2 regions of the Dyella sp. genome follow, and region 2 is predicted to be linked to the other one. Evidence: predicted binding sites of a transcription regulator. Region 2 holds the regulator's gene; the other holds the start of a gene.

Region 1 (3,411 bases), on a different contig from region 2:
CTCAGTCAGGTTTACGAAGGAAAGCTGCGCGTAGCCGGATTGCCGCCGTGGTTGCTGGTGGCGGTGCCGGTGGCTGCCGCCTTCCTGGGCTGGCTGGGCGCGCGCCTCGTGAGTGCCTGGCAATTGCGCAAGGCTGCCTGACGTTCTGTGCTCCCGCCGCCGGGGTGTGATCAGCGGGCGGTGAAGCCGTTCGCACCGCCTTTGCACCCTTTTAGGTCACCATGGCGGTCATTTCTTTAGGGCTGGATAGAATAGGCGCTACAGGCGCAGCGGATGCCTGCCGAATCTGCTATGCATGGAAGCCGTGCAAGACCGGGATGTGGGGAATTCGATGAGTGCAAGTATCAGCAGCCGCGATCTCAGTGCGGCACCGCGCGTGCTGGTGGTGGACGGTTCCAAGGTCGTCCGCCAGTTGATCTCGCGCGTGCTGCAGAAAGAGTTGCCGCAGGCGGAAGTGGTGGATTGCGGCACCGGCGCCGACGCGCACAAGCTGCTCGACAGCGGCGTGTTCGACTTCATCACCATCTCCTTGCGCCTGCCCGATATGGACGGGCTGGAACTGGCGCGCTACGTGCGCGAATCCGCACCGCAGATCTACGTGCCGATCGTGGTCGTCTCGGGCGATGTGGACGATCGTCTGCATCGCCGTGCCCTGGGCGAGCACGTCACGGATTACTTCGACAAATCGCTCGGCTTTCAAGCGCTGGCGGAATTCATCCGCGGCTACGTGCGTCCGGAAAGCGCAGCCGACGGCGTAGTGCTGTACGTGGAAGACAGTCGCGTGGTCGCGCTGGCCACGCGCCGCATGCTGGAAAAGATCGGGCTTACCGTGCGCCACGTGGTAAGCGTGGAAGATGCGCTCGCCTTGCTGGAAGCGGAGCGCGCACAAGGCGCCGTCGGCGCGGACGTCGTGCTCACCGACGTGAGCCTCAAGGGCGAATTGACCGGCGGCGATCTGCTGCAGCACATCCGTACCCAATTCGGCTACGGCAAAGGCAAGCTGCCGGTGCTGGTGATGACGGGCGACGAGAATCCCGACAACCAGGCCGCACTGATTCGCGCCGGCGCCAACGATCTGGTGGAAAAACCGGTCGAGGAAAAACTGCTGGTCACCAAGCTGTTGTTCCAGCTACGCGTCGCGCAGCATCTGCGTGCCCGAGAGAGCGTGTGATCTCCTATGATGCGGAGATGGTGACCGAACAAACCGCAGGCCCGATGAGCGACGAAGAACGGATCAAGCTCGAGCCATCCTGGAAAACCCGCATCGGCGATTACCTGCAACGTCCGGACATGCGCGCGCTGTCCGAATTCCTGCGCGCGGAGAAGCGTGCCGGCAAGGTGATCTACCCGCCGGGGCCGGAGATCTTCAACGCCTTCAGCCACACGCCGTTCGAGGCGGTGCGGGTGGTGATCCTGGGGCAAGATCCTTACCACGGTCCCGGCCAGGCGCATGGCCTGTGTTTCTCGGTGCGGCCCGGCGTGCCGGCGCCGCCGTCGCTGATCAACATTTTCAAGGAAATCGAGCGCGATCTCGGCATTCCCTTTCCCGATCATGGCTGCCTGACGCCCTGGGCCGATCGCGGCGTGCTGCTGCTCAATGCGGTGCTGACCGTGGAGCGCGGCCTGGCGGCCTCGCACCAGGGCAAGGGCTGGGAGGGCTTCACCGATGCCGCCATCGATGCCCTCAACCGCGAACGCGAGGGCATCGTCTTCATGCTGTGGGGCTCGTACGCCCAGCGGAAGGGCCAGCTCATCGATACCCGCCGCCATGCGGTGCTGAAATCGGTGCACCCCTCACCGCTGTCCGCGCACCGGGGCTTTATCGGCTGCGGGCATTTCTCGGCTGCCAACCGGTATCTGCAGGCGGCCGGGCAAGCGCCGATCGACTGGTCGCTGCCGCCGCGAGCCCAGCTGGGCTGAGGTCTAGCGTTCCTGGCGCCAACCTGGCGCTGACCCTTTCCAGACCCCCCGTTCACCCGCCACAAGTCATCCTTGAAGTTCGTTTTGCCAGCGCCCACCCACATGGACAAGGCCGGGGTAGTTCGTGTACTATACGGTACACAAAAGGCACCGGAACTCATCGATGCCTTTAGCACTCCAAGTACCCGAGTGCTAAGCTCACCCATCTTTCAGGAGATTCCAACATGTCTCAAGCCTTGGTGACGGCCAATCTGCCGGTTCCCAGCGTCGTTGGCAGCCTGGACGCCTATATCTCTGCCGTGCACCGCATTCCGGTGCTGAGCCAGGAAGAAGAACAGGAGCTTTCGCGCCGGTATCAGCAGGACAGTGACCTCGCCTCCGCCCGCAAGCTGGTGATGTCGCACCTGCGCTTCGTGGTCCACGTGGCGCGCGGCTACAACGGCTATGGCCTGCAGCTGTCCGACCTTATCCAGGAAGGCAACATCGGGCTGATGAAGGCGGTCAAGCGCTTCGATCCGGACCAGGGCGTGCGCCTGGTCAGCTTCGCGGTCCACTGGATCCGCGCCGAAATGCACGAGTTCATCCTGCGCAACTGGCGCATCGTGAAGGTCGCCACCACCAAGGCGCAGCGCAAGTTGTTCTTCAACCTGCGCAAGAGCAAGAAGCGCCTGGGCTGGATGAATGCCGAAGAAGTGCGCCTGGTCGCGAAGGACCTGGGCGTGCCGGAGGCCACCGTGCGCGAGATGGAATCGCGCCTGTCCGGTCGCGACATCGGCTTTGAAGCCCCGGCCGATGCCGAGGACGACGCCAAGCCTGCTCCGGAAGCGTTCCTGATCGACGAAGGCGCCGACCCGTACGACAACGTGGCCGATGCCGACCAGACCGACAACCAGCTCGACACCCTGTCGAGCGCGCTGGAAAAACTGGACGGGCGTTCGCGCGACATCATCCAGCGCCGCTGGCTCAACGAAGACAAGGCCACGCTGCAGGATCTTGCCGATGAGTACGGCGTTTCCGCCGAACGCATCCGCCAGGTCGAAGCCAACGCCATGAAGAAAATGCGCGCACTGTTCGCTGCCTGAAGCGGCACCGGCATGCGGTTACCAAAAAGGCCTCCCTCGCGGAGGCCCTTTTGTGTTTGACGCCGCTGTGTTTAAGTGCCGCGCATCCTTAGCGCACAGCCGGCCATGCCCCATATCCTGGTCATCGAAGACGACGAGATCACCGCCCGCGAAATCGCGCTGGAGCTGGCTGCGCACGGCATCAGCGCCGATCGCGTACACGACGGCGCCCAGGGTTTCCAGCGTGCGCTGGAGCCACGCTACGACGCCATCACGCTGGACCTGATGCTGCCCGGCATGGATGGCCTCACCCTGGTCAAGCAACTGCGCGAGCGCGGGATCACCACGCCGGTATTGATGATCAGTGCGCTCGGTGACGTGGACGAACGCGTGCGCGGCCTGCGCGCCGGGGGCGATGACTACCTCACCA
Region 2 (3,411 bases):
ACTTCAATGCGCGTGTGAGTGGTGCCGCCGGAAGCATGTTTGCTTACCCGCAAATGCGCATGGCCTTGTGCAGCCACCTGCGGCAGATGCGTCACGCATAACACCTGGCAGCGCGAACCCAGCGCACGCAATTTCTGCCCGACCACTTCGGCCACGGCGCCGCCGATGCCGGTATCCACTTCATCGAACACCATGCAGCCGATGGTGTCCTTGCCCAGCGTCGCCACTTCAATGGCCAAACTGATGCGGGCCAGTTCGCCGCCCGAGGCGACCTTGCGCAAGGGGCGCGGCGGCTGGCCGGGGTTGGCGCTGACCAGCAGTTCGCAACGTTCGCGGCCTTGTGGATCGGGGTCGCCGTTGTCTGAGACATCCAGGGCTACCTGCAGCACGCCGCCGGCCATGCCGAGTTCACCCATCAAGGCGCTCACTTCCTTGCCCAGGCGCCTGGCGGCGGTTTGCCGTGCCTTGCTTAAAGCTTCGGCGGCTTTGTCGTAATCGCGCTGCAGTTGTGCGCGTTGCGCGTCGAGTCGTTCGAGCGCATCGCCGGCGTTTTCCAGTTCGGTCAGTTCGTTTTGCACGGCAATGCGCTTGGCGTCGAGTTCGGTGACGTGCAAGCGATGCTTACGCGACAGCTCGTGCAGGCGCGTAAGGTGGGTGTCGACTTCGGCGTAGCGTTCGGGGTCGAGATCGACATCCTGCGCATAGCGGCCAAGTCCGTCGACGGCTTCGTTGAGCTGGATTTGCGCGTTGTCGAGCAATTCGAGCAACGGGGTAAGACGATCGTCCAGCGTGGCGAGCCGGCTGAGTTCGGCGTGTGCGCGAGTGAGCGAGGAGCGCAAGGCCAATTCGCTATCGCCGTCGAGCAGGTCGACCACGCCGGCGACGCCTTCGGCGAGTTTGCCGGCATTCGCCAGCCGCTTATGGCTGCTTTCCAGTTCCGCCAGTTCAGCGGCAGGCAGCGCCCACTTTTCCAGTTCGGAAAGTTCGTGCCGCAGCAATGCCAGGCGATGTTCGCGATCTTCGCCGCCGGCCAGCTTGCGGATGCGTGCGCCGGCGTCCCGCCATTGCTGGGCAAGGTCGCGCACTTGCGCTACGCGTGCCTCGTTTTCGGCGTAGGCATCCAGCAGGTTCATTTGATGCGTGCGTTCCAGCAGCGCCTGATGTTCGTGCTGGCCGTGGATTTCCACCAGCAGCGCCGCCAGTTCGCTCATCTGGCCGATGGTGGCGGGGCGGCCGTTGATCCAGGCGCGGGAGCTGCCTTCGGTGCGAATCACGCGACGTAGCTGGCAGGTGCCGTCTTCGTCGAGCTCTTCGCGTTTCAACCAGTCGTGCGCCTCGGGCAGGTTGGCCAGGTCGAACTCTGCCGCCAGTTCCGCGCGATCGCTGCCGGCACGCACCATGCCGCTATCGGCACGTGCGCCGGCCAACAGCATCAGGGCATCCACCAAGAGGGACTTGCCCGCGCCGGTTTCCCCGCTGACGACGGTCAGTCCCGGACCAAAAGCAAGATCGGCTTCTTCGACGACGGCAAGATGGCGGACGTAAAGGGAGGTGAGCATGGGGTGAGGGTGGCAGTGGTCGTGCGAATTGTAAGTGGGAACGGTCAGCTGGGAATGGGGGAGGGGCACGCTTGTCGTGATCTTGGTGCTGCCCGTTTCCCCCTTTCTTGCTTTCTTCACCGGCAAACCTTATTTCTTAGCCGTCTCACGGATTGCCACAGCGCATGTCTCCTCACCCTGGTCATGAACTTGATACCCGCGCGCGGCGCTTGCTGCGTACGCTGATCGCGCAGTATCTGGTCGATGGTGAACCCGTCGGTTCACGTACGCTGTCGCGTTCCTCCGGGTTGGACGTGAGTCCGGCCACCATCCGCAACATCATGGCCGACCTGGAAGATGCCGGCCTGGTGGCCTCGCCGCATACGTCGGCTGGGCGTATTCCTACGCCACGCGGCCTACGCCTGTTTGTCGACAGCCTGATCGAATTGCAGCCCCTGGCGCGCGACGAGATGGTGCGCCTGCAACGCGAGCTGCCGCCCGGCCCGACGACGGTGCGCGACCTGGCCGGCAATGCCTCGGCCTTGCTATCGGCCATGACGCATTTCGCCGGTGTGGTGATGGTGCCGCGCCAGACGGATTTCCCCTTGCGCCACATCGATTTCGTGCCGCTACCCGAGGCGCGCGTGCTGGTGATCCTGGTGTTCTCCGACAACCAGGTGCAGAACCGTGTGATCCAACTGGCCAAGCCGTTGGAGGGCCGGGTGCTCGAACAGGCAGCCAACTACATCAACGAGCATTTCATCGGCCTGCGCGTGGACGACATCCGTGCGCATCTGTTGCGCGAAATTCGCGAAGCGAGCAGCGAGTTGCACCAGCTGCTGTCCAGGACGGTCGAGCTGGCGGCGGCATCGTTTGCGCCACAGGATGAAGACGTGCTGGTCAGCGGCCAGACCAATCTGATGGCCTATGCGGAACTGGGCAACCTGGAACGCCTGCGCGATCTGTTCGAGGCGTTCCAGAAGAAAAACGAGTTGCTGCAGTTGATGGAAACCTGCGCCAAGGCCCCCGGCGTGCGCTTGTTTATCGGCGAGGAATCGGGGTTTGCCGCACTGGATGGCTGCAGCGTGGTCACCGCCAGCTATGGCGCCCAAGGCCGGCTGTTGGGTGCGGTCGGTGTGATTGGTCCCACACGCATGGCTTATGATCGCGTGATTCCGGTGGTGCAGGCCACCGCCCGGCTGCTCAGCGATGCCTTGAATCGCGCTGCTACGACCTTATAGAGGCCGGTTGGGAGGCGGGTCCACCCCGCAAGATTTTGTAATGGTCGGCAGCCTTGCCGGCCCAGGACGATGTTTGGAGTCATTCATGCACAACAGCGATTCGCAGTCGCCCAACGAGATGCCGGAAACGGCCGCGCAATACGCCACCATGAGCGATGAGCTCGATGCGCTCAAGGCCAAGGTGGCCGAGCTGGAAGCGAACAACCAGGAATTGCGCGATACCGTGCTGCGCGAAAAGGCCGAGCTGGAAAACCAGCGCCGCCGGCTACATCGCGACCTGGAACAGGCGCGCCGTTTTGCCAACGAAAAGCTGCTCAACGACCTTCTGCCGGTGTACGACAGCCTGGAGCGGGGCCTGGCGGTGGAAGGCGGCGATGTAGCCGCGATCCGCGAGGGCCTCAGCCTCACCTTGAAGGAGCTGCTGCGCATCGCCGGCAACAATGGCCTGGTGCAGGTCGATCCGCTCGATCAACCGCTCGATCCCGAGCGTCATCACGCGGTAAGCATGGTGGAAGCTCCGGGCAAATCGCCTGGCACCGTGGTGGCCGTGCTGCAAAAAGGCTATGTGCTGAATGATCGGTTGTTGCGCCCGGCGTTGGTGTCCGTGGCCAAGGACGACTGAACCGTGAAGA

Evidence for each region. The regulator HrcA, encoded in region 2, represses chaperone genes, less so after heat shock. The targets are predictions, from matches to a motif close to TTNGCACTCNNNNNNNNNGAGTGCNAA.
Region 1: rpoH (RNA polymerase sigma factor RpoH) is a predicted target of HrcA. The motif match lies at 2,090-2,116, and genes of this name have one in related genera.

Annotation. Positions count from the first base shown of each region.
Region 1 covers NZ_DAIOEU010000004.1:54,641-58,051, forward strand. Annotated here, with positions in the region: gene ftsX (permease-like cell division protein FtsX) at 1-141, shown strand, start outside; gene V7M64_RS03425 (response regulator) at 332-1,171, shown strand; gene ung (uracil-DNA glycosylase) at 1,216-1,920, shown strand; gene rpoH (RNA polymerase sigma factor RpoH) at 2,145-3,002, shown strand; gene V7M64_RS03440 (response regulator transcription factor) at 3,108-3,411, shown strand, end outside.
Region 2 covers NZ_DAIOEU010000094.1:6,067-9,477, forward strand. Annotated here, with positions in the region: gene recN (DNA repair protein RecN) at 1-1,559, opposite strand, end outside; gene hrcA (heat-inducible transcriptional repressor HrcA) at 1,724-2,779, shown strand; gene grpE (nucleotide exchange factor GrpE) at 2,865-3,401, shown strand.